2 regions of the Arthrobacter sp. 10T416 genome follow, and region 1 is predicted to be linked to the other one. Evidence: predicted binding sites of a transcription regulator. Region 1 holds the regulator's gene; the other holds the start of a gene.
The links. Region 1 encodes LexA, which represses DNA repair genes until DNA is damaged. Its sites were predicted from a motif close to TCGAACANNTGTTCGA; they were not measured.
Positions count from the first base shown of each region.

Region 1 (15,396 bases):
GCTCGACCTTGCCCGGCCACTCCCCCATCCCCTCGGCGACGGTACCGTGTTCCACCCCGGCCTCGAAGAGCACCTGGAGGCCGACGCAGATCGCGAGTACGGGCCGGCCGCCGGCAACGCGGCGCCCGATCATCCGGACGGCGTCTACGGCTTTGAGTTCCTTCATCACGGTTTCGAAGGCCCCCACGCCGGGGACCACCAGCCCGTCAGCGTTCAGCACGTCCTCGGCCTTGGCGCTGAGGATGACCTCGGCCCCGGCGCGTTCGAGGGCGCGGACGGCCGACCGGACGTTCCCGGAGCCGTAGTCCAGCACCGTGACGGTGGGCTTGCCTGCGGGCGAGGCCGGCTTCCGGTCCCCGTCCGGGTTGATGATGGCCCCGTCGCGGAGCACTTTTCCGGTCACAGCGCGCCCTTGGTGGAGGGAATGCCTTCGACGCGGGGGTCAGGTTCGACGGCGGCGCGCAACGCCCGGGCGAACGCCTTGAACTGGGCTTCGACGATGTGGTGCGGGTCGCGGCCGGCGGTGACGTTCATGTGCAGGCAGATGCCGGCGTGCAGGGTGATGGCTTCGAAGACGTGACGGGTCAGCGAGCCGGTGAAGTGGCCGCCGATGAGGTGGTACTCCTGGCCGGCCGGTTCGCCGGCGTGGACCAGGTAGGGGCGGCCGGAGACGTCGACGACGGCCTGGGCGAGGGCCTCATCGAGCGGCACGGTGGCCTCCCCGAAGCGCCGGATCCCGGCCTTGTTGCCCAGCGCGGTCCGCAGGACTTCGCCGAAGGTGATCGCCACGTCCTCGACGGTGTGGTGGACGTCGATGTGGGTGTCGCCGGTGGCTTTGACCGTCATGTCGATCAGGGAGTGCTTGCTGAGCGCCGTCAGCATGTGGTCGTAGAACGGCACGGAGGTACTGATGTCCGATACACCGGTGCCGTCGAGGTCGATCTCGACCAGGACGGACGACTCGCTGGTGGTCCGCTCCAGGCGTGCGGTCCGGGCCTGGGCCGCGGCTGCTCCGGGGTTGTTCATGTGGGTGTCCTTTGGATGAAGGCGGCGCCCCGGCGAACAGGGCGGTGTGCGTGGGTCCTGGGTTAAGTCTAGGCGGACGGTGCTTGGCGGCCGGTCAGGATCTGTTCGAGGGCCTGCAGAAACGCTGTGGTTTCCGTCTCAGTGCCGGCTGTCACCCGCAGATGTCCCGGAATGCCGACGTCGCGAATGAGCACCCCGGCGTCCAGCAGCCCCTGCCAGACCTCGTGCGGGTTATCCAGGCCCCCGAAGAAGACGTAGTTCGAGTCCGAGGCGGCGGGTTTGAGGCCCATCCGGATCAGTTCGGAGACGATCCTGTCCCGCTGGCGTTTGATGTCCTCGACGTCGGCCATCAGCGCCACGCGGTGGTGCAGGGCGGCCAGGGCCGTTGCCTGGGTGATGGCGGAGAGGTGGTACGGCAGCCGCACGAGGCGGAGGGCGTCCGTGACCTCCGGGGCGGCCGCCATATAGCCGAGCCGTGCGCCGGCGAGGGCGAAGGCCTTGCTCATGGTGCGGGACACGATCAGCCGCTCGCGGCCGGGCAGCAGGGTCAGTGCGCTGGGTGTGCCGTCGTGGGCGAACTCGTGGTACGCCTCGTCGACGATCACGATGGTCTGGCTTTCCTGGCCCGCCTCATAGACGGCCTCCACAACATCCAGGCCCAGGCCTGTCCCGGTGGGGTTGTTCGGCGAGCAGAGGAAGACCACGCTGGGCTTCAGTTCGCGGACCTGCCGGGCTGCCGATTCCGCGCTGAGGCCGTAGTCCTCGGCGCGGACTCCCACGATGTATTCGGTGTCCGTCCCCGCGGCCAGTAGCGGGTACATGGAGTACGTGGGAGGGAAGCCGAGGGCGGTGCGCCCCGGGCCGCCGAAGGCCTGGAGGATCTGCTGGAGCACTTCGTTGGACCCGTTGGCGGCCCAGATGTTGTCCGCTTCGAGGCCGTGGCCCAGATACTCGGCGAGGGCCTCGCGGAGTTCGGTGAACTCGCGGTCCGGGTAGCGGTTCAGCCCCGCGGCGGCCTCGGTCACGGCCTCGGCGATGGCGGCGCGGACGTCGGCCGGGACCCCGTGCGTGTTCTCGTTGACGTTCAGCAGGATGGGCACGTCCAGCTGGGGTGCGCCGTAGGGGCGCAGGCCCCGCAGGTTTGTGCGGAGGGGCAGTCGGTTGAGTCGCTCTAGCTGGTCAGTCACCCGCCCAGTTTAAGTGAGACCCGGGCCCGCCCCGAAACTGTGACCCCGGAATGCCCGCCCCGTAAGGGCTGCCGGGGTTCACCAGGGGCGTTCACTCACACGCCGGCTGGTCATTCGCCGGCGGGGGCCCTGCCTACTTGGAGGGGACGAAGAGCTGCTGGCCGGGCATCACGCGGGCGGCGCCGAGGTTGTTGAGCTGGACAATGTCGGCCACGACGTCGCGGGGATCGCGTTCCGGTGCCACGGCGCCGGCGATCGCCCAGAGGGATTCGCCCGGCTGGACGGTGACGGTGACCGCGGGAGTCACCGAGAGCTCCGCGGCGGAGTCGGCCGCTTTGGCGGGGGCGTTGAGGAAACCGGCGAGAGACAGGACCAGGACAGCCAGGACGATCAGCGGCAGGCCGATGAAGACGAACCGTCCCCGGCGGGTCAGCCGCAGGGGCGCCTGGCGTGCTGCCGCTTGGGGCACGGCCGTGCGGGACTTGATGGTGCCGAACGAACCGGACATAACGCTTACTGCTGACATAACTAAGCCCTCCTGGACCTCTCTGTGCCGCCCGGCGTACTCCATGTACCCGCCGCCAACCGGCCGAACCATCGAACGCGTGACCTTTATAGGCGAACCTGCGACTGCGAAACTTAGAACACAGAATCGAAACCTGCATTCGGTTCCCGTCGACAGGTTTCGAACACATATTCGAACTCTGCTTGTTCTGTTTTAGCACCTATGAACGAACATTGTCGAGACTCGCTAGAACAAATGTTTGAAAAACATGGTGTGCTGGCCTACTTTTGAATCACGGAACAACCGCTGGTGAGTTCACCTGCGGTTGGACAGTTCAAGTTCAACAACGGGGTCTGACATTTTTAGGCCCCGGGGGTTTTCAGGCCACAGCGGCCCGGCGGCAAGGTCCGCAGGGCGGAACGGAAAGGCATGGCGAATATGGCAGCACAAGCCGCCGGCGGGAGGGCTACCCAACGGAGCCCGCAGACCGGTCGGGCGCCGAAGAGCCTTACCGTCCGGCAGAAGAAGATCCTGGAGACGATCCAGCGTTCGGTCACGGACAACGGCTACCCGCCGTCCATGCGCGAAATCGGTGACACCGTGGGGCTCGCCAGCCTCTCCAGCGTCACCCACCAGCTCTCACAGCTGGAAAAGCTCGGCTACCTGCGGCGGGACCCCAAGCGGCCCCGTGCCATGGAAGTCCTGATGCCGCTAACCCTGGACGGCGGCGCCACCCCCATCTCCGGCGTCGAGAAGTCCAGCGGTCTGCGGGCCGTGGGCGGCCTCGCCGTCTCGGAACTGGCCAGCGCCACGGACACCGCGATGGTGCCGTTCGTGGGCCGGATTGCCGCCGGCGGCCCGATCCTGGCCGATCAGGTCGTGGAAGACGTTATGCCGCTGCCACGCCAGCTGGTGGGCCACGGCGAGTTGTTTATGCTCAAGGTGGCGGGGGATTCGATGATCGACGCCGCCATCTGCGACGGTGACTGGGTGGTGGTCCGCCGCCAGAACGACGCCGTCAATGGTGACATCGTGGCCGCGCTGCTCGACGACGAGGCCACCGTCAAGACGTTCCGCCAGCGCGACGGCCACACCTGGCTGCTCCCCCAGAACACCCAGTACGAACCGATCCTCGGCGATCACGCCGTCATCATGGGCAAGGTCGTGTCCGTACTGCGCTCCCTCTAACCGGGAACCACCAAGCACCAACTCAGCAGGCCCCGTCCGATGTTCCGGACGGGGCCTGTGGCGTTGGGGCAGAAGTTTCCGGCCTATCCGGCGGCCGGGGCCTTGGCCAAGCGGTCGAGGGCGGCCAGCGCCACGGCCGGATCCGTGGTGGGCCAGAACGGTGGCAGCGCCGCGCGCAGGAAGCCGCCGTAGCGCTCGGTGGACAGCCGGGAATCGAGTACGGCCACCACGCCCTTGTCCGACGTCGAACGGATCAGCCGGCCGGCGCCCTGCGCCAGGCGGATGGCCGCGTGGGTCGCAGAGACACTCATAAAACCGTTGCCGCCCGACTGTGCCACGGCCCGGGAGCGGGCGGTCATCAGGGGATCGTCGGGCCGTGGGAACGGGATCCTGTCGATGACCACGAGGCGGCAGGAATTACCCGGTACGTCAACGCCCTGCCACAGCGACATTGTCCCGAACAGGCAGGTGTCCGGCTCGTCCGCGAACTGCTTGACCAGCGCCGTCATGGTCGATTCGCCCTGGCAGAGGATGCTCAGGCCCAACCTGGGCCGCATCGCCTCGGCGGCCTCCTCGGCAGCACGCCGGGAGGAGAAGAGGCACAGTGCCCCGCCGTTCGAGGCGCGGATCAGCTTCTCGAGTTCGTCGAGGGCCTCCGGGGAGGTACCGCGGCCCGGTTTGGGCAGGTGCTTGGCGACGTACAGGATGCCTTGTTTTGGATATTCAAACGGGGAACCGACGTCGACGCCGGTCCAGCTGGGCGCCCCGGGCCCCACCAGTCCCAGTCCCCCGGCTGCGGGCTCGAACGCCGCTCCGATGGCGAGGGTCGCCGAGGTCAGAACGACTGTGTGGTCCGCGAACAGCCCTTCGCGCAGCCGCCCGGCGACGCTGAGCGGGGCGATGTTGACCAGGGCCGGCGCGGAGTCATCCGGCTGTGAGTAACCCTGCTGCGGGTCAAAGCTGCTGTTGCGCGAAAACCAGACCACCTCGCGGTTTTCCTTGGCGGCCAGGAGCCGTTCGCACAGCTCCAGGATCACCATCAGGCGGGAGCGGGTGAGCTGCCGGCCGCCGTCGGCCGGGGTGGCGCTATCCCCCTTGGAGTCGGAGAGCGCGGCGCGGCAGGCGTCGCGGAGCTGGTCAACACAGTCCAGCTGTTCGCTGTTCAGGCCGTTCGGCATCAGCCCGCTTGGGACACCTTCGATGGCGAGTTCGAGGTTGGCGGCGGCGGTGTTGAGCGCATCCACGGTGATCCCGGTGTGCTTACGGGCACCGGATGCCGCGGCGTGCACCATCGCGACGGACAGTTGCCCGGACACGGCGCCCGTGACGCGGTCCTGGAGCTCGTGCGCCTCGTCCACCACAACGACGTCGTATTCGGGCAGCACCGCGAGGCCCTCGAAGGCGCTGACGGCGAGCATGGCGTGGTTGGTGACCACGACGTCGGCGTCGGCGGCGTTCTGCCGGGCGAGTTCACTGAAGCACTCGGCGGCGAGGGGGCATTTCTGCGCCCCCAGGCATTCCATCGAGGTGACGGACACCTGGCGCCAGGCGCGGTCGGTGACGCCCGGCATCAGCTCGTCACGGTCGCCCGTCTGGGTCTCCTCGGCCCACTCCCGGAGCCTGACCACTTCCTTGCCCAGCTGGGACGAGGGCCCGCCCATGGCCGCGGCGAAATGCGGCACGGAGGTGTCCTCGCCGAGGGAGAAAAGCTGCCCCTCGGCGGGCTCCTCGGACGGGAAGCCGCCCTCGAGCTTGTGGCGGCAGACGTAGTTGGCGCGGCCCTTCACCAGGGCGACTTTCACCGGCCGCTCCAGGGCCGGCGTAATGGTTTTCAGGAGACGAGGGAGGTCCCTGCCCACGATCTGGGTTTGCAGCGCGAGGGTGGCGGTGGAAACCAGGGTGGGTTTGTCGCTGACCAGCGAGTGGGCGATCAGCGGAATCAGGTACGCCAGGGACTTGCCGGTTCCGGTGCCCGCCTGGACCAGCAGGTGGTCGCCGGTGTCGATGGCGCGCGCCACCTGCCGGGCCATTTCGTGCTGGCCCTCACGGCTCTGGCCGCCCATCCCGGCGACCGCCCGGTCGAGGAGTTCAACCACGAACTCCTCGCCGGACGGGCCGCCTTTGGATGCGCCTGTTGTGGACGTTCCGTCTTCTGACCGGCCGGCGTCAGGCGATGCTGCCGCCTCCCCGGCTACTGCTGGTTCAGTCATTGCTGAGGAAGGCGTCCAGTTCGGCCGCAAGGCCCTCGCGTACCATCACCACGGCCCTGGTGCCGGCTTCCACATGGTCGAGGCTAATGATCTCGGCGTCGGTCTCGTGGAGCTTGCTGAGCAGGTCCCCGCGGTTGTACGGGATCATCAGCTCCATCTTCACGCTGGGCCGCGGGATGCCCTCGCTGATGGCCCTCAGCAGCTCCGGGATGCCCTCGCCCGTACGGGCAGAGACCACTACGTGGCGTGGCTCGCGCTGCTTGAGCCGTTCGACCACAAAGGGATCGGCGGCGTCGGCCTTGTTCAGGACGATGATTTCCGGCACCTTGCGGGCATCGACTTCACTGAACACGGAACGGACGGCCGCAATCTGGCCCTCCGGGTCCGGGTGGGAGACGTCGACGACGTGCAGGATCAGGTCCGAATCCGCTACCTCTTCCAGGGTGGAGCGGAAGGCCTCCACGAGCTGGGTGGGCAACGAGCGAACGAATCCGACCGTATCGGCCAGGGTGTAGCCCAGTCCGTCCGCCGTTTCCGCCTTGCGGACGGTGGGGTCCAGGGTGGCGAACAGGGCGTTCTCCACCAGGACGCCGGCGTCGGTCAGCCGGTTCAGCAGCGAGGACTTGCCGGCGTTGGTGTAACCGGCAATGGCTACCGACGGTACGGCGTTACGACGCCGGTTGGCCCGTTTGGTCTCGCGCGCCGGCTTCATCGCCGCAATTTCGCGGCGCAGCTTGGCCATCCGGGTGCGGATCCGCCGCCGGTCCAGTTCAATCTTGGTCTCACCGGGGCCGCGCGAGCCCATACCGGCACCGGCACCACCCACCTGGCCACCGGCCTGGCGGGACATCGACTCACCCCAGCCGCGCAGGCGCGGGAGCAGGTATTCGAGCTGTGCCAGTTCCACCTGTGCCTTGCCCTCACGGCTCTTGGCGTGCTGGGCGAAAATATCCAGGATCAGGGCCGTGCGGTCGATGACCTTGACCTTGACGATGTCTTCCAGGCCACGGCGCTGGGAGGGCGCCAGTTCGGCGTCGACCACCACGGTGTCAGCGCCTGTCGACATCACAATGTCCTTGAGCTCCTGGGCTTTGCCGGAGCCGAGGAACGTGCCCGGGTCCGGCTTGGCGCGCCGCTGGACCAGTCCGTCGAGGACCTCGGATCCGGCGGTTTCGGCCAGCGCCGCGAGCTCGCGCAGGGAGTTCTCGGCGTCGGCCAGGGTACCCTCGGTCCACAGCCCCGCCAGCACCACCCGCTCCAGGCGCAACTGCCGGTATTCGACTTCGGTGACGTCTTCGAGTTCTGTCGAGAGTCCGGCCGTCCGCCGGAGGGCGCGGCGTTCCTCGAGGTCCTGCTGGTCGCCGTCGTAGCTGCTGTGTTCCTCATCCAGTTGCGACAATGCCTGCGCCTTGCCGAAGACCGGCCGGGACTCGGCGGCATCACCGTCGCCGGCACCCTGGCCGGTCTTGGATGCCGGGGCGTCTTTGGAGAGGATCCGGTCGATAACAGCTTGGATTTCCGCAGGACTCATGTCCTGGGCGGCTGAATCGGAACCGGGGTTGGGCTGGCTGGTCATGGTCTCCTTCGAAGGGTCTGCACTCTCAGAATAGTGCCGTTCGGTGTTTCGTGGCGCGGTATTCGCGCTGGGCTGACGACTGGTGGTCATCCATGCCTCCTCGGGTGCCGGACGGCGGCGGCGCCGACGGCGGGGTGGGGCTCCGGTCCGGAGCGGTGAGTGCGGGCTGCGGCGGTTTAAGAACGCCGCGGATGTGCGGGCAGCTGGTGAGCTGGCTGGTGTGCGCTGGTTCTAACCGGGTGCGCCCGCCGGGATGCGTTGCTGCCGGGACCGGTTGGTACCCCTGCCGTAAGGTCCCGCGTTCTGTGCACGCGGACGGTCGGGTTCCAAGAGGAGTGACTCCAAGCAAATCCGGCGCCGTGGGAGTGATGCAGTGATCACGAGGCGCGCTGAGCGGAAGGTAAGTACCTGCGTCGCTGCCGGGGCGGGACTTCCGATGGCGCCAGCACAGCTGTCGGTGCGGAAGGCGCCGGTACAGAAGACGTCGGTGCGGAAAATCCGGCCGGCTACTTGAAGTTAAGGATCATGTTTTTAGCCTAGCAGACCGGCCCCCCGCGCCATGGGCCGCCGTGTCGGGGCGGACGGCGGCGGATCCCGGCCGGTTTCCCATACCGCCGGAGCGCCAACTAATCTGGCCAGTTATGGAGTCTGCACACTATTTCAGCGCCCAGCCGGCCGGGCCGTTCACCCGCAAGCCCCTGACCGTGGAACTCGCCGGCGGGCAGCGGCAGTTGCAGACGTCCGCGGGGATCTTCAGCCCGGACGGAATCGACAAGGGTACAGCCGTCCTCCTGGCGGATGTTCCCGCTCCCGCACCGCAGGGGAACCTGCTGGACATCGGCTGCGGCTGGGGTCCGATCGCGCTGACCATGGCGTTGCGGGCGCCGCACGCACGGGTCTATGCCGTGGACGTCAACGAACGCTGTGTGACGCTGACAAACGAGAATGCGGGGCTGCTGGGACTCACCAACGTGACCGCCAGCACCCCCGGGGACGTCGACCCGGAGCTGCGGTTCGACACGATCTGGTCCAACCCGCCCATCCGGATCGGCAAGGATGAACTCCATGCCCTGCTGCTGCTCTGGCTCCCGCGGCTGGCCGCGGGAGGCTCGGCCTGGCTGGTGGTACAGAAGAACCTGGGCTCCGACTCACTTCAGCGCTGGCTTACGGCCGAGTTGGACGCGAGCTTCACCGTGACCCGGGAAAGTACGTCAAAGTCCTTCAGGATCCTGCGGGTCAGGAAAGCGTCCCACTAGCGACGATCACGGCGGGCCCGCTGAGTTCCACGTGCTCGTGGCCGTCGGCGGCGACGAAGAACTTCACGCCGACGACGCCGCCGGGCACCTCCACGTTCCAGGTATCCGGTGCACCCTGGCCGGCCCAGTGCCGGATCGCGACGGCAGCGGCGCAGGCGCCGGTGCCGCAGGACTGGGTCTCCCCCACCCCGCGTTCGTGCACGCGCATGGTGATGGTACCCACGCCGTCGTGGACCAACGGCTCGGCCGGCACCACAAACTCGACGTTTGTCCCGTGCGGCGGAACCGGGTCCACCCGCGGCGCCCGGAACAGTTCGGTGGCCTCCAGCTCCGCGAGTTCGGCCAGGGCGACGACGGTGTGCGGGTTTCCCATGCTGACGGAGAGTGCCGGCCGGGCCACTTCCAGGCCGCCGGCGCTGACCAGCGAGTCCATGGCGCGGGCGGTGGCTTCGCCGGGGAAGATGAACTCCCAGGGGCCCATGTCCACGGCGTACCCGGAGGCAGTGCGGACCACGGTCTTGACCCCGCCGCGGGTTCCGATGGTCAGTGATTCGCCCGCCGGCAGGTCCACCAGGCCTTCGGCGATCAGGAAGTGCACGAAGACCCGGACGCCGTTGCCGCACATTTCGGACAGCGAACCGTCGCCGTTGCGGTAGTCCATAAACCACTCCGCGCCGGGGTGGGCGGCAAGCAGTTCCTGGCCCTCGGGAAGCAGCCGGGACGGGACGGCGCGGATGAGCCCGTCGCCGCCGATGCCGCGGTGCCGGTCGCAGAGTGCCGCGACCTGTTCCGGGGTGACGGCCAGGGCCCCGTTGGGGTCCGCGATGAGGACGAAGTCGTTGCCGGTTCCGTGGCCCTTCGAGAACTTCGGGCCGCCAGGGGTCACGGCGCCTCCTGCAGCAAGGTGGTCAGCGGCCGGGGCCAGGGTTTCGTCCATGGTCCAAGGTTACAGTTCGTTGCGTGCCGGGGTGGAACCGGGGCGCCGGCCAGGCTGCGGCGCGTGGCGCCCTGCCGGGGTGTCCGGGGCGGACTTGTCAGCCGCAGAGCTCCACGGCCCGGGCCAGTAACCCGGGGGCTTGCCAGTCAAGCCAGTGGATCCGGGGGTCGGCCCGGAACCAGGTGAGCTGGCGCCGGGCGAATTTCCGGGTCGCGGCGATGGTGTCCTCGGCGGCCGTCTCCAGGTCCCACTCGCCGTCCACCACCCGGAGGAACTGCGAATAGCCCAGGGCGCGGGAGGCGGTCCGGCCCCGCCGCAGCCCTTCGGCGTCGAGGCGCTGCACCTCGGCCAGCAACCCGGCATCCACCATGGCGTGCACGCGGGTGGCCAGCCTGGCGCGCAGCAGCTCGCGGTCAACATCCAGGCCGAGCTGCACAGCCGGCTGGAAGTACTCGCGGGAGGGCATAAAGGAGCTGAAGGGGCGCCCGGTCAGTTCGAAGACCTCCAGCGCGCGGATCACGCGCCGCGCATCGCCCAGCCGTCCGGCGGAGACCGGATCGAGCCGTTCCAGCCGTGCCCGCAGCGGCGCGAGCCCGGCGGCGGCTTCCTCAGCTTCCAGCCGGCCGCGGATGGCGGGGTCGGTGCCGGGGAACTCGAGTACGTCCAGGACCGCCCGGACGTAGAGACCGGAGCCGCCGGCGAGGATGGCCCGTTTCCCGCGGCTGTGGATCTCCGCAATCACCGCGCGGGCCTGCTGCTGGAAGTCCGAGACGCTGGCTTCCTCGGTGACGTCGAGGATGTCCAGGAGGTGGTGCGGCACTCCCCTGCGTTCAGCCGGCGTGATCTTCGCGGTGCCGATGTCCATGCCGCGGTAGAACTGCATGGCGTCGGCGTTAACCACTTCGCCGTCGAGGGCCACGGCCAGCGCGACGGCCAGATCGGACTTCCCGGAGCCGGTGGGGCCGACGACGGCGATAACCGGCGGCGTGGCGCGGAGGGTCCCGTGGGCCGGCAGGGCGGCGGTCAGGGGTGCGGGCGTGACCTGCGGGGCGGGCGCGGCCACGGGCTAGCGGGCGCGGAGCGGGAGGGTGGGCATGCCCAGGGACACCCCCGTGGTGCCGCCGGCCGCGCCGGGTACCGGGGCGCCACACGAATCGGCCTGCGACCGGTCCCAGGCGTCGCCGGCGCGGGACCGCCGCAGGCTGTACTCGGCCGGGCCCGCGGGGTCGGCGATCAGGTGGAACGCCGCGGCTTCGGTGATGGTCACGGTCACGAGGTCCCCCGGACGGGGGGTTTCGGCACCTTCGGGGACGGAGAAGTGCACCAGCCGCTGGTCGCGGGCGCGGCCGGACAATCGGTGGGTTTCTCCGGCCTTACGGCCCTGCTGGGCGGTCACCATGACCTCGACGCGGCGGCCCAGCTGGCGGGCGTTCTCCTCGGCCGCGATCCGGTCCTGCAGCGCGGTGAGCCGTTCGAAGCGTTCCTGCACCACCGCTTTGGGCAGCTGGTCCGGCAGTTCGGCGGCCGGGGTACCCGGGCGCTTTGAGTACTGGAAGGTGAAGGCTGTGGCGAACCGGGACTTTGCCACGACGTCGAGCGTGGCCTGGAAGTCCTCCTCCGTTTCGCCCGGGAATCCGACAATCAGGTCGGTGGAGATGGCGGCGTGCGGGATCTTCTCCCGCACCTTGTCCAGGATGCCGAGGAACTTGGTGGAGCGGTACGACCGCTTCATCTCCCGGAGGACCTTGTCCGAACCCGACTGCAGTGGCATGTGCAGCTGCGGCATCACGTTCGGCGTCTCGGCCATCGCGTCGATGACGTCGTCGGTGAACGCCGCCGGGTGCGGACTGGTGAACCGCACGCGCTCAAGGCCCGGAATTTCACCGCAGGCACGCAGCAGTTTGGAAAACGCCTGCCGGTCGCCGAATTCAACGCCGTACGAGTTCACGTTCTGCCCCAACAGGGTGACCTCGATGGCGCCGTCGTCAACGAGCGCCTGGATCTCCGCGAGGATGTCGCCGGGCCGGCGGTCCTTCTCCTTGCCCCGCAGTGCCGGGACGATGCAGAACGTGCAGGTGTTGTTGCAGCCGACCGAGATGGAGACCCAGCCCGCGTAGACGGAGTCCCGTTTCGTGGGCAGGGTGGAGGGGAAGACGTCCAGTGATTCCAGGATCTCCAGCTGGGCCTCGTCGTTGTGGCGGGCCCGGTCCAGCAGGGCCGGCAGGGCTCCGACGTTGTGCGTTCCGAAGACGGCGTCCACCCACGGTGCCTTCTTCAGGATCGTTTCGCGGTCCTTTTGCGCCAGGCAGCCGCCTACGGCGATCTGCATGCCCGGATTGGCTTCCTTGACCGGGCGGAGGATGCCGAGGTTGCCGTAGAGCTTGTTGTCGGCGTTCTCCCTGACCGCGCAGGTGTTGAAGACCACGACGTCGGCCAGCTCGCCGGCGGACGGGACGTAGCCGGCGGCTTCGAGCATTCCTGACATCCGCTCGGAATCGTGCACGTTCATCTGGCAGCCGAACGTCCGGACCTGGTACGTGCGGGCCGGAGCGGCGTCATTCGGGGAAGGGGTTCCGCCGGGGGCTGGGGAGGGAATGGTCAAACTCACCTGTTAAGGGTACCGGGTTGGCGCGCTCGCGTGGCCGGAGGGCATGCCGGCAAAAGCTCAGGGCTACCCGTCCGGGTCCTGGAGCACCGCGTCGACTGCCTCGCCGACGATCCGGAACGCCTGCGACGGCTGATAGCCCTTGCGCGCGAGCATGGAGGCTAGGCGCCGGACTGTCTTGTCCCGTTCGGCGCGGTCCTCGAGGCCGCGGGCGTTCCGCAGTTTGCGGTCCACGAGCTCGCGGGCCGCCGCTTCCTCGTCCTCATCGCTGAGCTGCTCGAGGGCGACCGCTGCCGTGTCCTGGTCGATGCCTTTCTCCGCCAACTCCCGGCGCAGGGCACCTTTGGCCAGTTTCCGGCTCTGCGACCGGCTCCGCACCCACATCTCGGCGAACTCGGTGTCGTCAACGAGACGGACTTCTTCGAAGCGGTCCAGGACGGCTTCGGCTACGTCCTCGGGGATGTTGCGTTCCGCCAACTTGCGGGCCAGCTGCAGCCGGCTCTTGGCCGAGCTGGTCAGTTGCCGGAGCACAATGGCCCGGGCGACGGCGGCGGGATCGGCGTCGCGGTCCTGCTCCGGCGCGGGCGGTCCCGCCCGGCCGGAGTCTTCGCCCGCAACGACGCCGGGGCCAGGGTTCCCGGACGGGAATCCTGACCCCTTGCGGCGCCGTGCGGCCGAGGCCCGGCTGTTAGAAGCCGTCAACGGCCTTCAGCTTCGGTGACGCTTCGGGCTCCGCCTTGACGCCGACACCGAGCTTCTCCTTGATCAGTCGCTCCAGCTCGGCAGCGAGCTCGGGGTTGTCCCGCAGGAACCGGCGGGAGTTCTCCATGCCCTGTCCCAGCTGGTCGCCGTCGTAGGTGAACCAGGATCCGGACTTCTTGATCAGGCCGTGCTCGACACCCATGTCAATGATGCCGCCCTCACGGGAGATGCCCTGGCCGTAGATGATGTCGAACTCAGCGATCTTGAAGGGCGGAGCCATCTTGTTCTTGACGATCTTGGCCTTGGTCCGGTTACCCACGGAATCGGCGCCCTCCTTGAGGGTCTGGATCCGGCGGACGTCGATGCGGACGGAGGCGTAGAACTTCAGGGCCTTACCACCGGTGGTGGTTTCCGGCGAGCCGAAGAAGACGCCGATCTTCTCGCGCAGCTGGTTGATGAAGATGGCGGTGGTCTTGGTCTGGCTCAACCGGCCGGTGATCTTTCGCAGGGCCTGGCTCATCAGGCGGGCCTGCAGGCCGACGTGGCTGTCGCCCATGTCGCCTTCGATTTCGGCGCGCGGCACCAGGGCGGCGACTGAGTCGATGACAACAATGTCCAGCGACCCGGAGCCGACCAGCATGTCCATGATTTCCAGGGCCTGCTCACCGGTGTCCGGCTGCGAGACGAGCAGGGCGTCGGTGTCGACGCCCAGCTTGGCGGCGTATTCGGGGTCCAGGGCGTGCTCGGCGTCGATGAACGCCGCGATCCCGCCCAGGCGCTGGGCATTAGCGACTGCGTGCAGGGCCACGGTGGTCTTACCGGAGGATTCCGGCCCGTAGATCTCCACAACGCGGCCGCGGGGCAGCCCGCCAATTCCGAGGGCCACGTCGAGCGCGATGGAGCCGGTGGGGATGACCTCGATGGGGGCACGGGTCTCGTCGCCCAGCCGCATGATCGATCCCTTGCCGAACTGCTTGTCAATCTGGGCCAGCGCTGCTTCGAGCGCCTTCTCACGATCCGGGGCTGCCGCCATGGTTCACACCTCTAATGCTTTCTCGCTTTGGAGTGGCCGCTACGGCCTTTGCTTTGTCATCACAGACGCTACTGGCAGCCTCTGACAAAAGTGCCGCCGTCGTTGCGTATGTGGAAAACGCTCTGAAAAAAGCATAGCGCCGTCCGAACAGATATTCGAACAATCGGGCGGCGTGTCAGCGCCCGTTCGGCGCGCGCCGGGTCGCTCAGCGGGGCTTGACGTCACGGCCGAGCCGCCGCTCCGCCGGCACATCCTGGACATCGCACAGGGCCAGCCAGACCTGCTTGGGCGGCACGCCGGCGCGGAGGGCCTCGTCAGCGGTCCGTCCGCCGACGCCGGAGAGCACCAGGGAGCCGCTAAGGACGCGGGAGTACCCGGCTCCGAACTCGTCATCCATAAGCCGCCAGAAGTCGCTGATTCGCATCGGTAAAGTCTCTCACGGGCCCGGACCCTAGAATGGTTGCTATGAGCAACGCACGCGGCGCCACCCCCGATCAGGCGCCAGTTTCCGGGACCGGCGCCACTTCCGAGGAGGCACTGGCCGACGTCGAACGCCAGTTAAGCCTGCTGTGGCGGCGCGCCCGGTCCATGTCGCAGCAGCTCTCCCGCCAGGTCCACCCGGAGATGGAGCCGGCCGCCTACGGTCTGCTGTCCGTCCTGCGGACCAAGGGGCCCATCCGCCTGACCGAGCTGGCATCCTGCATCGGCGTCGGGAAGCCGTCGGTCAGCCGGCAGGTAGCGTTCCTGGAGGGCCTCGGACTTGTCTCGAAGGCGGCGGATCCGCTCGACGGCCGTGCCCAGGCCATCAGCCTGACGGCGCGCGGCGAAGAGAAGATGCACCTGGTCCAGGATGCGCGCCGCGAGGTCTTCCGCGAGCGGCTAGCGGAATGGCCGGCGCACGAGCTCGAGGCCTTCGCCGGCTACATGGCCAAGCTCAACGCCACGTATGAGCGTGACGGTTTCCCCCGCGACGACAGTTTCTGACCGGAGCACCTGCCACGACGTGGCCCGCCGCACACTCCGGACACTCACGACACAAAAAAGGTCCCCGGCACACCGCCGGGGACCTTCTTAGTAGTTGCAGTGGGGGCTAGCGTGCCCCGGAGAGCAGGCCCGTGGCCAGCTCGTCGTTCAGCTCCCGGTCGAGGTCACGACCATAGCGCTGGGCAAA
Region 1 covers NZ_JBFTHI010000016.1:45,872-61,267, forward strand. The annotation lists gene hisH (imidazole glycerol phosphate synthase subunit HisH) at 1-403, opposite strand, end outside; gene hisB (imidazoleglycerol-phosphate dehydratase HisB) at 400-1,026, opposite strand; gene AC1DBE_RS14890 (histidinol-phosphate transaminase) at 1,095-2,213, opposite strand; gene AC1DBE_RS14895 (LysM peptidoglycan-binding domain-containing protein) at 2,347-2,739, opposite strand; gene lexA (transcriptional repressor LexA) at 3,157-3,906, shown strand; gene AC1DBE_RS14905 (ATP-dependent DNA helicase) at 3,990-6,116, opposite strand; gene hflX (GTPase HflX) at 6,109-7,692, opposite strand; gene AC1DBE_RS14915 (class I SAM-dependent methyltransferase) at 8,334-8,948, shown strand; gene dapF (diaminopimelate epimerase) at 8,929-9,885, opposite strand; gene miaA (tRNA (adenosine(37)-N6)-dimethylallyltransferase MiaA) at 9,983-10,900, opposite strand; gene miaB (tRNA (N6-isopentenyl adenosine(37)-C2)-methylthiotransferase MiaB) at 10,952-12,493, opposite strand; gene AC1DBE_RS14935 (regulatory protein RecX) at 12,557-13,192, opposite strand; gene recA (recombinase RecA) at 13,179-14,225, opposite strand; gene AC1DBE_RS14945 (DUF3046 domain-containing protein) at 14,431-14,649, opposite strand; gene AC1DBE_RS14950 (MarR family winged helix-turn-helix transcriptional regulator) at 14,691-15,209, shown strand; gene AC1DBE_RS14955 (helix-turn-helix domain-containing protein) at 15,316-15,396, opposite strand, start outside.

Region 2 (15,396 bases), on a different contig from region 1:
CTACCGGCAAGCCTTCCGAGGCCTCGGGGTCCTCGAAGATGCCCGCCAGGTGCCGGACACCAGCTTCGTCCAACGGGTGCGAGTTCGGCTCTCCGGCCAACGTCCGGAGCCGCGTGCGCTCGATGGCTGTGTGCAGCGGAGTCCGGACGTGGTGCAGGAGAACGGCAAAACCGGCGCCCGTGGCCCGGTCCCGCCACTCCGCCCGCCGGGCGCTGCTCCACTGATTCCAGTCGAGGACGACGTCGGTACCGGCCTCCAGGACCTGCAGGGCTGTATCCCATATCAGGAGTTTGCAGGCCTCCGCCCGGCGGCCATACTCGCCCGTGGCGTAGTGCAGGCCCGGGTAGAGCCGGAGCATCCAGTCATCCAGGCTGTACCGGACTGCGGGAAGGGAGGCCTGGAGTTCCCTTGCCAGGGTTGTTTTGCCGGCACCGTTCAGGCCACACAACAGGTGGACGGTTGCGGGCCGCTCCGCGGCCACCCCTAGCGTTCCTTGGTGATCAGCAGTTCGTGGGCGCCCGCGGCGGCGGCGCCCATCGATTCCACCACGGTACGGGTCCGCAGGCGGGTGGCCGCGTCCGCCGCGGCGCCGGCACAGGGACCCTGCGGGGCGTCGGAGGCCACAGAGCACCAGCGGTAGGGGCCGCGGACAATGACAGACGGCGCCCAGGTGAGGTCCGACGCGGACCACTTCCCGGCGTAGTCCTGGCTGAACTGTGCGCGCAGCAGCAGCCCTTCGTTGTTCACCACGTACCAGGGTGAGAGTTCCGTGACGCCGTTCCCAAGCCCGTAGGCAATCCAGGTCCCCTTGTACCGTTCGATGGGGAGCACCGAGTGGGTGTGGTGGCCATAGATCATGGTGAACTGGCCGCTGTCCACCAGGGCGTGTGCCACGCTGCGCTGTTCCGCGTTCGGCACGCTGGCATACTCATCCCCCGCGTGCATCACCCCGAGGACAATGTCCGCCCCCAGCGCCCGCGCTTTCTTGGCTTTGGCAATCATCGCGGCAGGATTGAGCATGTCCACCTGCCACGCGAACTCCGGGGTCTGGCCGTTCAGCCCGTAGGCCCCCTCGATCACTGCGACATTCGCGGCGGCGGTAGGAATGATCATGATGCCGCGGGAATCGGCTTCGCTGCGGTAGGACCCGGTGTGCTGGAGGCCCGCGGCGTCGAGGGCGTCCAGCGTCCGGACCAGGCCCTTGGTGCCTTGATCGATGGTGTGGTTGCTGGCCGTGGTGCAAGCCTGATACCCCACCTGCTGGGCAGCGGTGATGATCTGCGGCGGAACGTTGAACGACGGGTAGGCGGAGAACGGGCCGGTGGGCGTGGACACCGGCGTCTCCTGGTGGCAGATGGCGAGGTCGCTCTTTCCGATGTATCTGCGCTGGCCGGCCAGGAGTGGACCGAAGTCAAGGCCCTTGGAGCCTTCCGCCAGGGCGTCCGCGCGAGCCTGTTCCCACAGCTGGGCGTGCACCAGCATGTCTCCGGTCATCAGCACCGAGGTGCAGCGGACGGCGGCGCAGGCTGGCCCCTTCCCGGGGGTCGGCGTGGGAGCGGGCGTGGACGGCTCTTGTGTGCCCGCCGCCGAACCCGTGCCGCCGGGGCTGGAGCCTGTGGTTGGACCGGCGGAGGCGCCGGCGGACGCGCCTGCTGAGGTGGCGGACGACGACGGCGCGGAGTTGGCGTCCGGGCGGGCCACAAGTCCGCAGGAGGCCAGGGTGGCCGTCAGCGCAAGCGCTGCAGATCCGGCCAGCAGCCGCCCGCGCAGCCCGGTGGTGATGATATGCATTCCGCCATCGTACGGTGGCCGGGATCACAACACGCGCAGCACTCCATTGAGAACCGGCGCCGTACATGAAAGAGTTATTTCATGACCAACCCCCTCCTGAGCCCCAGCCCCTTGCCCTACGGACTGCCGCCCTTCGCGGACATCGAGGTCCGGCATTACTCCGAAGCCGTCCAAGCAGGCCTGGCCGAACATTTGGCCGAAATCCAGGCGATCGTGGACGACCCGGAACCGGCGACTTTCGAAAACACCGCGCTGGCCATGGAGCGCTCCGGGCAACTGCTGCAGCGCGCGGCGGCGTCGTTCTTCACGCTGGTCTCCGCGGATGCCTCGGACGCCATCCGGGAGCTGGAGACGCAGCTCTCCCCCGCGTTCTCGGCGCACCAGGACGCCGTCTATTTGAACCGGGGGCTGTTCGAGCGTTTCGCTGCGATCAATACCGACCGGCTTGACGCCGAATCGGGCAGGCTGGTGGCCGAATACCTCAAGGAGTTCCGCCAGTCGGGCATCCAGCTCGACGACGCCGGCCAGGAACGGTTGAAGGCCATCAACGCCGAGCTCTCCACGCTCGGCACCGAGTTCGGCCAGCGCGTGAAGGAGGGCATGAAGTCGGCCTCGCTGCTGCTCGATGACGCCGCCGACCTCGCCGGGCTTCCCGCCGACGACGTCGCCAGCGCCGCCGAGGCCGCCCGGACGGCAGGCCACGAGGGGAAGTTCCTGCTCACCCTGATCCAGCCGAGCAACCAGCCGGCACTGGCCGCGCTCGAGAACCGTGATGTGCGGCGCCGGCTGTTCGAGGCTTCCGTCAGCCGCGGCACGGGCGGCGGCAGCCTGGACGTGCTGGATCTGGTCAAGGACATGGTCCGGCTCCGTGCCGAGAAGGCGGCGCTGCTCGGGTTCGCGAACTTTGCCGAGCTCAGCGTCGACCAGCAGACCGCCCCGGACTTCGAGGCGGTGCAGGCCATGATGAACCGGCTGGCCCCGGCCGCTGTCCGGAACGCCGATGCCGAGGCTGAGGCCCTGGCCGAGGTCGCCGGCCACCCGCTGGAGGCCTGGGACTGGGCATACTACTCGGCGAAGGTCAAACGCGAGCGGTATTCCGTGGACGAACAGGCCCTGCGGCCGTACTTCGAGCTGGACCGGGTGCTCCGCGACGGCGTGTTCTTCGCAGCCACGGCCCTGTACGGCATCACGTTCCACGAGCGCACCGACCTTGCCGGATACCACCCGGATGTCCGGGTCTGGGAAGTGAATAACGCCGATGGCACCGACCTGGGACTGTTCCTGGGCGATTACTACACCCGGGATTCCAAACGCGGCGGGGCGTGGATGAACTCGCTGGTGGAGCAGACCGGACTGCTGAATACCCGGCCGGTGGTGATCAACAACCTGAACATCTCCAAGCCGCCTGCCGGGGAACCCACCCTGCTGACGCTGGACGAGCTCCGAACCACGTTCCACGAGTTCGGGCACGCTCTGCACGGCCTGTTTTCCTCGGTCACGTACCCGCGGTTCGCCGGCACCTCCGTGCCGCGCGACTTCGTCGAGTACCCGTCCCAGGTCAACGAAATGTGGATCATGTGGCCGGAGGTGCTCGCCAACTACGCCAGGCACCACGCCACCGGCGAGCCGCTCCCGCAGGAAGCGGTGGACAAGCTCAACAAGGCCGCCCTCTGGGGCGAGGGCTTCGGCACCACGGAGTACCTGGGCGCGGCCCTGCTGGACCTTGCCTGGCATGTGCTCGACGGCTCGGAGATTCCCGACGACGCGCTGGAGTTCGAAGCGAAAGCCCTCGCCGCGGCCGGGGTGGCGCACAGCCTGATCCCGCCCCGCTACCGGACCGGCTACTTCCAGCACATCTTCGCCGGCGGCTGGTACGCGGCCGGGTACTACTCCTACATCTGGAGCGAAGTCCTCGACGCCGAAACCGTGGAGTGGTTCAAGGCCAACGGCGGGCTGACCCGGGCGAACGGTGACTTCTTCCGCGCCGAACTCCTCTCCCGCGGCAACAGCCGGGACCCGCTGGAGTCCTTCCGTGCATTCCGCGGCCGGGACGCCCAGCTGGAACCTCTGCTCAAGCGCCGCGGCCTGGACTAAACCCCCAAAACAACGACGCCGGCCGGTCCCCTCAACAGGTGACCGGCCGGCGTCGTACATCAGGAGCGCAAGGCGACGGGCGGTGTGATCCGGCTGCGTGCGTAAAAGGGGCCCCGCGCCCCGCGCAGCCGCTTAGCTGCCAACAGGGCGTGGGGAATAGCACGCAGAGGATCGCGCCGTCCGGCGCCCCGCAGGGCTACCAGCCGCGCTCGGCGAGGCGGTGCGGCTGCGGGATCTCGTCGACGTTGATCCCGACCATGGCTTCGCCCAGGCCGCGGGAGGCCTTGGCGATAACGTCCGGGTCGTCGAAGAAGGTGGTGGCCTTCACGACGGCGGCGGCGCGCTGGGCCGGGTTGCCGGACTTGAAGATGCCGGAGCCGACGAAGACACCGTCGGCGCCAAGCTGCATCATCATCGCGGCGTCAGCCGGGGTGGCGATGCCGCCGGCGGTGAACAGCACCACCGGGAGCTTGCCGGTGGAGGCAACTTCCTTGACCAGTTCGTACGGGGCCTGCAGTTCCTTGGCGGCGACGTAGAGTTCGTCCTCGGGCAGGGCGGCCAGCTTCAGGATCTCGGCGCGGATCTGGCGCATGTGGGTGGTGGCGTTGGAGACGTCTCCGGTGCCGGCCTCACCCTTGGAACGGATCATGGCCGCGCCCTCGTTGATGCGGCGCAGCGCCTCACCAAGGTTGGTGGCACCGCAGACGAACGGGACGGTGAAGTTCCACTTGTCGATGTGGTTGGTGTAGTCCGCCGGGGTCAGGACCTCGGACTCGTCGATGTAGTCGACTCCGAGAGACTGCAGGACCTGGGCTTCGACGAAGTGGCCGATCCGGGCCTTGGCCATCACGGGGACGGACACGGCGTCGATGATCTTGTCGATCATGTCCGGGTCGCTCATGCGGGACACGCCGCCCTGGGCGCGGATATCGGCGGGAACACGCTCGAGCGCCATGACGGCAACGGCGCCGGCGTCCTCGGCGATGAGGGCCTGCTCGACGTTGACGACGTCCATGATGACGCCGCCCTTGAGCATCTCCGCCATGCCGCGCTTGACGCGGCTGCTGCCCGTTACGTTCTTGGCGGACGCGCCGGCTTCGTTGCTTACATCAGGTGTAGACACAAAAACCCCTATGGGTAGATAGATGACCTCGCCGGGGCACGGGCGGCACGCAGATGACAATCTGGCGTACACCGGCTCGCACACACCGGATTACCGGGAACCATTGGCCGGTAAGGCTAATACTAGTCCCCCGCCCGGGCCCGGTTGTATTCCGGTTACGGTGTTCAGGCCGCCTGTTCGGTGGCCGTTCCCTCGATCTCGTCGACGGACTGGCGGTGCACGGCGGCGATCCGCTGCACAATGGTCACGAAGCTGGCCACGGCCAGCAGGCAGAGGGTGGCGAGAAGGACCACCGTGGGCAGGCCGAGACCCGTAAAACCGGTGACCACCAGCACCGAGACCAGCCGTTCGGCCCGCTCAGCGATCCCGACGTTCGCGTGGTAGCCGAGCGCTTCGGCCTTGGCCCGCGCGTAGGACACCACCATGCCCAGCACCAGGCAGACGACGGCGGCGATGGCGATGGGGGTATCGGCGCCGCCGGTGAAGAACCAGATGGCGACGCCGGCGAAGAGCGCACCGTCGGCGACGCGGTCCAGGGTGGAATCCAGGAAGTTGCCCCAGCGTCCGCCGCGTTCCTGCATGCGGGCCATGATGCCGTCAATGACGTCGGAAAAAATAAAGGCCGTGATGAACAACGTTCCCCACCACAACTGGCCCAGGGGGTAGAACACCAGGGCACCGACCACCACACCGGCGGTGCCGATGATGGTGACGGCGTCGGGTGAAATGCCCATCCGCAGCAGCCACCGGGCCAGCGGCGAGAAGAGAGCGGTGAAGAAACTCCGGGCGTGCTTATTCAGCATTCGCGGTCCCCGGGGTCGACGGACCGGCGTCACTGCCGCTGTCGGCGGCCTGCGGCCACGCCTCGGCGACCTGCTGGCGGACTTCGCCGAGCGTCTGGGTGATCGCCTTGGTCTGCGCGATGATCGGGAAGAAGTTCCCGTCCCCGCCCCAGCGCGGCACCACGTGCTGGTGCAGGTGGCCGGCGATCCCGGCACCGCCGGTCACCCCCTGGTTCATTCCCAGGTTGAACCCGCTGGGGTTGGCCACCTTGCGCAGCACCCGCATGGCTGTCTGCGTCAGGTCCGCGAACTCGGCGGTTTCCTCGACGGTCAGGTCCGTGTAGTCCGGGATGTGCCGGTAGGGGCAGACCAGGAGATGGCCGGGGTTGTACGGGAAGAGGTTCAGGACGACGTAGCAGGTCTGTCCCCGGTACACGATCAGGGAATCGTCGTCCTCACGCTCCGGAGCGACGCAAAACGGGCAGTCGTCCGGGTTCTTGAACTGGTGCTGGCCGCCCTTGATGTAGGCCATGCGGTGCGGAGTCCACAGGCGCTGGAACGCGTCCGGCACCCCGGCCAGGCCAAAGTCGTCGGTCACGCCGTCGTCCCCCGGGTAGCCCGGGACAGCGCCTGTGGTCTCCTGCACGTGCTGCTCCCCCGCTAGCTGGCCCGGTTACGGACGGCGTCGACGATCCGCTGGACGGCCTCGGCCACGGGCACCCCGTTGTCCTGGCTGCCGTCACGGAAGCGGAAGGACACGGCGCCGGCCTCGGCGTCGTCCCCGCCTGCGATCAGCACAAACGGGATCTTGTCCTTGCTGGCAGTCCGGATCTTCTTCGGGAAACGGTCCGAGGAAATGTCCACCTCGGCGCGGATCCCGGCGGCCTTGAGCTGGCCGACGACGTCGAACATGTAGTCGTTGAAGGCTTCGGCCACGGGAATGCCCACCACCTGGACCGGCGCCAGCCACGCGGGGAACGCCCCGGCGTAGTGCTCGGTCAGGACACCCATAAACCGTTCGATCGAGCCGAAGAGGGCGCGGTGGATCATGACCGGCCGCTGCCGGGTGCCGTCGGCGGCCTGGAACTCAAGCTCGAACCGCTCCGGCAGGTTGAAGTCCAGCTGGATGGTGGACATCTGCCAGGTCCGGCCGATGGCGTCCCGGGCCTGGACCGAGATCTTGGGGCCGTAGAACGCTGCTCCGCCCGGATCCGGGACAAGCTCCAGTCCCGATTCCTGCGCGACCTCGGCCAGGGTCTGGGTGGCTTCCTCCCAGACCTCGTCGGAACCGACGAACTTCTCGGGGTCCTTGGTGGACAGCTCCAGGTAGAAGTCCTCAAGGCCGTAATCCTTCAGCAGCCCGAGGACGAAGTTGAGCGTGGTGGTGAGCTCGTCCTTCATCTGCTCGCGGGTGCAGTAGATGTGGGCGTCGTCCTGGGTCATGCCCCGGACGCGGGTGAGGCCGTGCACCACGCCGGACTTCTCGTAGCGGTACACCGAGCCGAATTCGAAGAGGCGCAGCGGCAGTTCGCGGTAGGACCGTCCCCGGGAGCCGAAGATGAGGTTGTGCATGGGGCAGTTCATCGGCTTCAGGTAGTAATCCTGGCCGGGCTTGCGCACCGTGCCGTCCTCGTTCAGTTCCGCGTCGATGTGCATCGGGGGGAACATCCCGTCCCGGTACCAGTCGAGGTGTCCGGAGACCTCGTAAAGGTGGCCCTTGGTGATGTGCGGGGTGTAGACGAACTCGTACCCGGCGTCGACGTGGCGCTGGCGGGAGTAATCCTCCATGGCCTTGCGGATGATGCCGCCCTTGGGGTGGAACACCGGCAGGCCGGAACCCAGCTCGTCCGGGAAGGAGAACAGGTCCAGTTCGGCGCCGAGCTTGCGGTGGTCGCGGCGCTCTGCCTCGGCAACCCGTTCCTGGTAGGCCTTCAGGGCCTCCTTGGTGGGCCAGGCAGTGCCGTAGATGCGCTGCAGCTGCTTGTTTTTCTCGCTGCCGCGCCAGTAGGCCGCCGAGGAGCGGGTCAGGGCGAACGCGTTGGAGATCAGCTTGGTGTTGGGCAGGTGCGGCCCGCGGCACAGGTCGCACCAGACGGCGGTGCCTTCCTTGCGCTCGACGTTGTCATAGATGCTCAGTTCGCCGCCGCCGACCTCGACGTTGGAGCCGTCGGCGTCGGACCCGGCGCCCTTAAGGCCGATCAGTTCGAGTTTGTAGGGCTCGTCCTTCATGGCCTCGCGCGCCTCGTCCTCGGAGACAACCCGGCGGACGAACTTCTGGTTCTGGTTGATGATCTTCTGCATCATCTTTTCCAGCTGGCGCAGGTCTTCAGGGGTGAAGGGTTCCTCGACGTCGAAGTCGAAGTAGAAGCCGTCGGTGATGTACGGGCCGATGCCGAGCTTGGCGTCGGGGCGCAACTGCTGCACCGCCTGGGCCATAACGTGGGCTGTTGAGTGCCGCAGGACATTGAGGCCGTCCGGGGAGTCAATGGTGACGGATTCGACGGCGGCACCCTCCGGGAGCGCCTGGTCCAGGTCCTTCAGTTCGCCGTTGACGCGGGCCACAACAACGTCGCGGCGCTCAAAAAAGAGTTCCGCGCCGGTGGTCCCGGTAGTCACCTTGGTCTCTTCGCCGTCGACGAGAAGGGTGATCTGCTGGGCATCTGACACGGGTGTCTCCTATTCAAAGTTAAGGCTTCGTAGCTTGTGGCCCCCGGCCGGGACCCTCCGCCGCCGGAGGGAACGGCAGGGTCTCGGTACGGCTGAGGTCCCAGGCCATGGAGGCGCTGATGCTGATGCCGCGCGGTCCGGTCCGCCGGGTGGTCCCGCGGATCAGCAGCAGCCGGGTGCCGAAGAGTAGGGGACCTGACTGTTCCTGGGCCTCGTGGAAGAACACGGAATCCACGCAGCCGGTGCCGTCATCGATGCTGATGAAGACCACCCGACGGCCGCCGCGCATCGGCGGGGTCTGGGTGGCTACCCGCACCCCGGCCACCAGGACTTCGGTGCCGTTTCGCAACCCCAGGAGCTTGTCCGCCGTCGTCACGCCCAGCCTTTCCAGCAGCGGCGCGTGGCTGGCCATCAGGTGCCCGCTGACGTCCAGGGCCAACAGATCCAGTTCGGCGCGGACCGTCTCCACCAGGGTGGGGGCAGGCAGGCCTCCTTTCAGGTTTTTGAGCTCGACATCGCCCAGGGGCAGGGCGAGCTGGCCCTCTATGATCTCTACGCCTTTACGCTGCGGACGGGTTTGCAGTTGCTGCAGATGCTGGACCAGGTCAGCCCTGTTGGCGGTTCCCCCGGAGGAGCGGTGCAGGGAATCGAAGGCCCCCAGCTGGGCAAGCCGCTGGATGCTGGGTTTGCTCAGCCGTGAACGGGCGCGCAGGTCAGCGAGGGAATCGTAGGGCTGGCCGGCCACGGTGCGTTTCAGCTCGGCTCCGGACAGCCCGTAGATACCGTTCAGGCTCAGCCGGATGCCGAGTTTGCCCTGGTCCGGGCCGGCCTCCACCCTTTCCACCCGGTATTCGGCCTGGCTGCGGTTGATGTCCAGGGGCAGGATGGGAATGCCCAGGCGCCGGGCTTCTGCCACCAGCAGCCGTTTGGGGTACATACCGGGGTCGTGCTCCCAGAGCCCGGCCAGGAACGCCTCGGGATGGTGGGTCTTCAGCCAGGCCGACTGGTAGGTGGGCACGGCGAAGGCCGCCCCGTGGGCTTTGCAGAACCCGAAGCTGCCAAACGCCTTGAGGGTTCCCCAGACCTTGTCCACCACGGCAGGGGTATAGTTCCGTGCCCGTGCCTCACGGCGGAAGAATTCCTCCACCTTGCCTTCCATGACCTCATTGCCGAGGGCACGCCGGAACTCGTCCGCCCTGGCCAGCCCGCAGCCGGTCATCACGTCGAAGGTCTTAAGGATTTGCTCGTGGAAAACCGTCACGCCATGGGTCTCCTGCAGCACGGGCTTGAGGTCCGGATGCGGATAGACCTCAGGGGCGAAACCGTGCCGGTGTTCCAGGAAGGGCCGCACCATGTCCGACTTCATAGGTCCGGGCCGGAAGAGTGAGATGTCGATGATGAGGTCGTTGAATTCCCGGGGCGCCAGCTTGCCGATCAGTTCCCGCTGCCCCGGAGATTCGATCTGGAAGCAGCCCAGGGTGTGGGTGCTGCGGATCAGCTCATAGGTGGGTTCGTCGTCGAGCGGCACGGCGTTGAGGTCGATCCGGCCGTCGGCTGCGATGTAGTCCGGGCCGGTCCCGTCGGAGCCTACGGGGTGGCGGCCGGCCGCCACCACCTCGGCCTTGGACGGGTGCAGCCGGATCACTTCCCGGACCGCGAAGGCCATGGCGCTTTGCATCCGGACGCCCAGCACATCAAGTTTGAGCATGCCCATCGGGTCCATGTCGTGCTTGTCGAACTGGCTCATCGGCAGGCCCAGGCCGCTGGGCTGGACCGGGGTGCGGTCCAGCAGGGTGGCATCCCCCAGGATGACCCCGCAGGGGTGCATCGAAATGTGCCGCGGCAGGCGGTCCAGCCGTTCGGTCAGGTCCACCAGAAGATCCAACTGCTGGTTCTCCGTGAAGTCCCGCTGCTCCACCCGGCCGGCGAATTCCTTCAGTTCCGGTTTCTCCACCAGTGCTTCGCGGAAGTTCCGCGCCGAGAAGCGCCACAGTTGCTTGGCGATCTCATCGATGTCCCCGCCATCCATACCCAGCGCCAGGCCGGCGTCGCGTACCGCCCCGCGGGCACGGTATCCGTTCTGCATGCTCATCAACGTGACGCGCTCGGAGCCGAACCGTTCAAAGATCTTCCGGTAGACGTTATGCCGTTCGGCGCTTTCAACGTCGATGTCGATGTCTGGCAGCGTGGCCCGGTCGCGGGAAAGGAAGCGTTCGAAAATGAGGTCGTGCTGCAGCGGGTTGACCTGGCTGACATCGATCAGGAAATTCACCAGGCTGGAGGCACCCGACCCGCGGGCCGCCGCCCGGACCCCCATGTCCAGGATCATCCGGGACACCTCGGCAACCGTCAGGAAGTAGGAGGCGAAGCCGAGCCCGTCGATGATCCGCAGCTCGTGTTCCAGCCGGGCGCGCAGTTCCTCTGCAGCCTTCCCGGTGATCCCCGGGAAGCGCCGGTTGATCCCGGCCTCACACCGCTGGGTAAGCTCCACCAGCGGGTCGCCGGCGATCCCGATCACGGAGGCTTCGGGCACCACCGGCTGCTTCCACCCCATGTCCGTGACCGGGTCCATCCGGCAGCGGTCCGCGAGCGCCTCGGTGTGGGCCAGCAGGCTCTTGAGGTCCGCGGCGCCGTAGCCAGCGGCATGCATGATTTCCTGGCCCAGACGCAGCATTTGAGCCGGTGTCTTCAGCCAGCCCTGGCCGTTGGGCTGCAGCTGGGGGGCGGCGGAGAGCTCGGGAAGGGATTTCAGGGTGCGGGCGGAATCCAGCACGTCAGCCGTAGCTGCCCCGTCCTCGGCGCAATAGCGCACCGCGTTGCTGAGGACCGCGGGGACCGAGTGCTCGGCGGCGAGTTTGAGCATCCGCACGGCATGGGCGGTGCTGAAGGGTTCCCCGGGCGGGCTGAGCTGGGACACAACCTCTGCCGCGACGGTTCCCGCAGGCATCACATCCAGCCAGCGTTTGAAGAGGGTGCGGGGGCGTAGGTACCGGCGCCCGCCCATGGCCCGCCCCACGTCCGAGTCGGGACCGATCAGAACGGTCAGTACCGGTTCAAGTGTTGTGGGATCGAGGGCGCGTGAGGCCAGCTCAGCCCTGGTCACCGCAACAGGCACCACTCCCCCCGCCTTCCCCGTGGTGCGGGCATGTGCGTCAGAGACCAGCCGGCACAGGGCACGGTAGCCGGCTCCCTGGTTATGCCCGTGGGCGAGCACCACAACACGTCCGCCCAGCTGGGTGCGGAGGTCGCCGTCGTCGTCAAAGACCGCCAGATCCACACCCACCACGGGGTCCAGCCCCGCCGCCATGCAGGCTTTAAGGTGCTTGACAGTGCCGTAGAGTCCGTCGCGGTCAGTGCAGGCGAGCGCCGTGGCCCCGTCGGCGGACGCGGCCGCCGCGAGTTCCTCCGGCCAGGACACCCCGTAGTGGGCGCTGAAGGCGGTGGAGACATGCAGATGGGTGAAGCTCATGCCGATTCAGGCTCCCGCGATGCGTGCAAGGCATCATGGATCCGCAGCACCCGCCAGCGGCCGCTGCCCAAGTGCCGGGTGAGGTCTAGGGTGAAAGTCCGGTCCGGCGTGACGGTGTCCCGGACCTGGACCCGCCAGATCTCGTGGTCGACCAGTCCCGGTCCGCTGCCCAGGGGTGCCCGCTGTTCCTCGGCCCACCACTGCCGCCGCTCGAACCAGCGGACGGGTTCGGCGCAGACCTCGTACTGCCTGCCCTTCCAGGTGACCGTCTGCGGCTGGCCCGCCGGGGAACAGGCGACGTCCACCGACTCGCTGAACATCCCCATGAGGCCTCCCGGCAACTACAAATCCTACAGATTAATTCGAATATATCTTCGAACAAATCAAGTCTACGCCGGGCCCGGGGCAAAACCTAGATGGGGGTGGACGGACGCAAGCCGAGGTAGCAGGATTGAGCCATGAGCTCCCACAGCGCACTCCTGAAGCACGTAAGCATCGCCGCCAAGGATTCAACCTTGGTGGCGAAGTTCGATATTGACGGGAATATCCCGAGTTCCGGGGCCTACGTGGTGGGGCTCGTGGCGGCCACCCCGGACCACTCCCACCAGCGCCGGATGGAAATCGAGTTCATGAACGGCGAGGCCGTCTCCTTTTTCTGCTTCAGCCACGACGGCACGGAGGAGAACTTCGACATCAAGGGCGTGGAGCACTCCGGTAACACCATTACCGGGAATTTTCCGCTCAGCACGGTCATGGGCCTGGCCAAGGGCCACCTCATGACGGCGTACAGCGACTGTGAGGGCAGGGACTACCAGTCCAACGTGCCCGTAGAAGAATCCCTCTAGAGTCGCTCTAGGGGTGTCCTGCCGCAGCCTTAGCTGCTGGCCTTGTAAACTTCCAGCTCCAGCCGGATAAAGGCATCGATCATGCCCCGGTAAGTCTGTTCGACAATGTCGGTGTCGATGTCCTTCTGCTCAGCCGTTGCCTTGACGTGCTCCAGGACGCGTTCAACCCGGCCCGGTGCCCTGACCTCGGCGCTGTCCGCTTTKAGGGTGCCGGCGATCCGGATCAGCCGTTCGCGCCGGCCGATCAGCGCGACGATTTGCTCATCCACTTCGTCGACGGCCACCCGCACGGCGGCGAGCTGTTCCTTGTCGGCCTGGGCGTGTTTGGCGTCACGGTGATGTGTGGACATGTGCATGACAGTATCGAATCATGCAACCACGAGTCGACTTCATCTCATTGGGTGTCCGCAGCGTTGACGCCTCCCGCCGCTTTTATGTCGAGGGACTGGGGTGGCCTGTCCACCGCGAGGTTCCCGGCGAAGTGCTTTTCCTGCAGGCCAACCATGGCCTGATTCTCTCCCTGTGGGATGCGGGCCAGATGCAGGCCGAGGCGGCCACGGACGCCCCGGCCGGCATCCCCTGCATTACCCTGAGCCACAACGTGGGCAGCGCCGCGGAAGTTGATGCCGCACTGCGCCAGGCAGAAGCCGCCGGGGCCGCCGTCGTGGCTGCCCCGAAGACGCAACTCTGGGGCGGGTACACGGGCTACTTCGCGGACCCTGACGGCTTCCGCTGGGAGGTCGCCTTCAACCCCACGTGGACGGTCGACGCCGGCGGCAAAGTCACGGTCTAGGCGCGGCCCTCGGGCCGCCCGCCGCAGCCGTTCGCGCGACCGCGGGGTGTCCCCTAGAACAGGCTGCCGACCGGTTCGATCAGCTCCGGGGAATCGTTCCGGACATTCCCGACGGCGGTGCCCACGGCGTCGATCTTCCAGCCCTCGGCGACGTCGTGCGCGCCGGCCCGGACCAGCCCCACCAGGGCAGCGGCGTCGTCGGCCTGCGGATCCAGCCAGGTCGCCATGGTAGCCCGGTCCATTGGCAGCGGAACGCGGTCGTGCAGCGCCGTCAGTTCGGCGAGCATCCCGTCGGCGTAGCCCTCCGGCGGGGAGTCAGTGGTCAGGATCGACGTGGACAACAGCCAGCGTTCCGGATCCCCCTCGGCCTTGGACGGGTCTTTCCACCATTCGTAGAGGCCGGCAAAGACCACCGGGGAGCCGTCCGCCGGGTGCACGTAATAGGGCTGTTTGCCGCGGCCCTCGCCCTTCCATTCGTAATATCCGTCCGCCGGCACAGCGCAGCGCCGGGCACGGGTGGCCTTCCGGAAGGCCGGCTTCTCCAGCACACTCTCACTGCGGGCGTTGATCATCTTGGAGCCTATGCCGGGATCCTTGGCCCACGACGGCACCAGGCCCCAGCGGGCAATGTGCAGCTGCCGCACCGGTTCGCCGTCCACCAGCCGCTCCAGCAGGATGGGCACGTCCGCCGTCGGGGCCACATTCCACGACGGCGGGATGACCACCTCCTCCTCGAGTCCGGCGTCGAACTCGGCCAGAAGATCCCCCACGGCCCGGGCCATCACGTAGCGTCCACACATGGCACCAGCATGCCATCGGGACCCGCCGTGCGGGAATAGGGCCTCCCGGGTTACGGTTGATCACAGTGACATCCGGCTTTGCCGGCAGAGGCGCTGCCAACTGCGCGCCGCCCACCAGCGTTGAGGAGAACTTCGTGGACTTCACCCCCGATTCCGGCACCATCACCATGTTTTCGACCACCTGGTGCGGTTACTGCAACCGGTTGAAGAAGCAGCTGGACGCCCAGGGCATCGGCTACACCGAGATCAACATCGAGGAAGTCGAAGGCACCGCCGAACTCGTGGAGAAGCTCAACGGCGGCAACCGCACCGTCCCCACCGTCCTTTTCCCGGACGGCACGGCAGCCACCAATCCCTCGGCGGCCGAGGTCAAGACCCGCCTCGCGGCCTAAGTCCCACCAGGACACCCACCACCACACCACCACGGCGCGGACTCCCTGCTGACCCCGGGGTTCCGCGCCGTGCCGCATCCCGTCGCGGACGCGGTGATGAAAGGAGCCACCCATGGTCCACGAAGTCAAAGGCGCGGTCGTCCGCTCCAAGAACGCCCCCGTCACCCTGGAGACCATCCTGGTTCCGGACCCCGGGCCCGGCGAGGCCCTGGTGGATATCCTCACCTGCGGGGTCTGCCACACGGACCTGCACTACAAGCAGGGCGCCATCAACGACGACTTCCCGTTCCTGCTCGGCCATGAGGCCACCGGGGTGGTCAGCGCGGTGGGGCCCGGCGTGACCGACGTTGCCCCCGGTGACCGGGTTGTCCTGAACTGGCGCGCTGTCTGCGGCGAGTGCCGCGCGTGCCGCCGCGGCGAGCCGCAGTACTGCTTCAACACGCACAACGCCACCCAGAAGATGACCCTGGCGGACGGCACGGAGCTCACCGCTGCGCTCGGCATTGGCGCCTTCGCCGAGAAAACCCTGGTGGCCGCCGGGCAGTGCACCAAGGTGGACCCCGACGCCGACCCCGCCGCCATCGGCCTGCTCGGCTGCGGCGTGATGGCCGGCCTCGGCGCCGCCATCAACACCGGCAAC
Region 2 covers NZ_JBFTHI010000001.1:497,837-513,232, forward strand. The annotation lists gene AC1DBE_RS02250 (P-loop nucleotide/nucleoside kinase family protein) at 1-481, opposite strand, end outside; gene AC1DBE_RS02255 (CapA family protein) at 484-1,791, opposite strand; gene AC1DBE_RS02260 (M3 family metallopeptidase) at 1,873-3,885, shown strand; gene pdxS (pyridoxal 5'-phosphate synthase lyase subunit PdxS) at 4,082-5,008, opposite strand; gene pgsA (phosphatidylinositol phosphate synthase) at 5,173-5,811, opposite strand; gene AC1DBE_RS02275 (HIT family protein) at 5,801-6,436, opposite strand; gene thrS (threonine--tRNA ligase) at 6,451-8,457, opposite strand; gene AC1DBE_RS02285 (DNA polymerase III subunit alpha) at 8,477-11,926, opposite strand; gene AC1DBE_RS02290 (DUF6504 family protein) at 11,923-12,252, opposite strand; gene AC1DBE_RS02295 (hypothetical protein) at 12,385-12,771, shown strand; gene AC1DBE_RS02300 (chorismate mutase) at 12,801-13,127, opposite strand; gene AC1DBE_RS02305 (VOC family protein) at 13,142-13,564, shown strand; gene AC1DBE_RS02310 (SOS response-associated peptidase) at 13,618-14,364, opposite strand; gene AC1DBE_RS02315 (mycoredoxin) at 14,499-14,756, shown strand; gene AC1DBE_RS02320 (S-(hydroxymethyl)mycothiol dehydrogenase) at 14,869-15,396, shown strand, end outside.
Region 2: AC1DBE_RS02290 (DUF6504 family protein) is a predicted target of LexA. The motif match lies at 12,289-12,304, and genes of this name have one in related genera.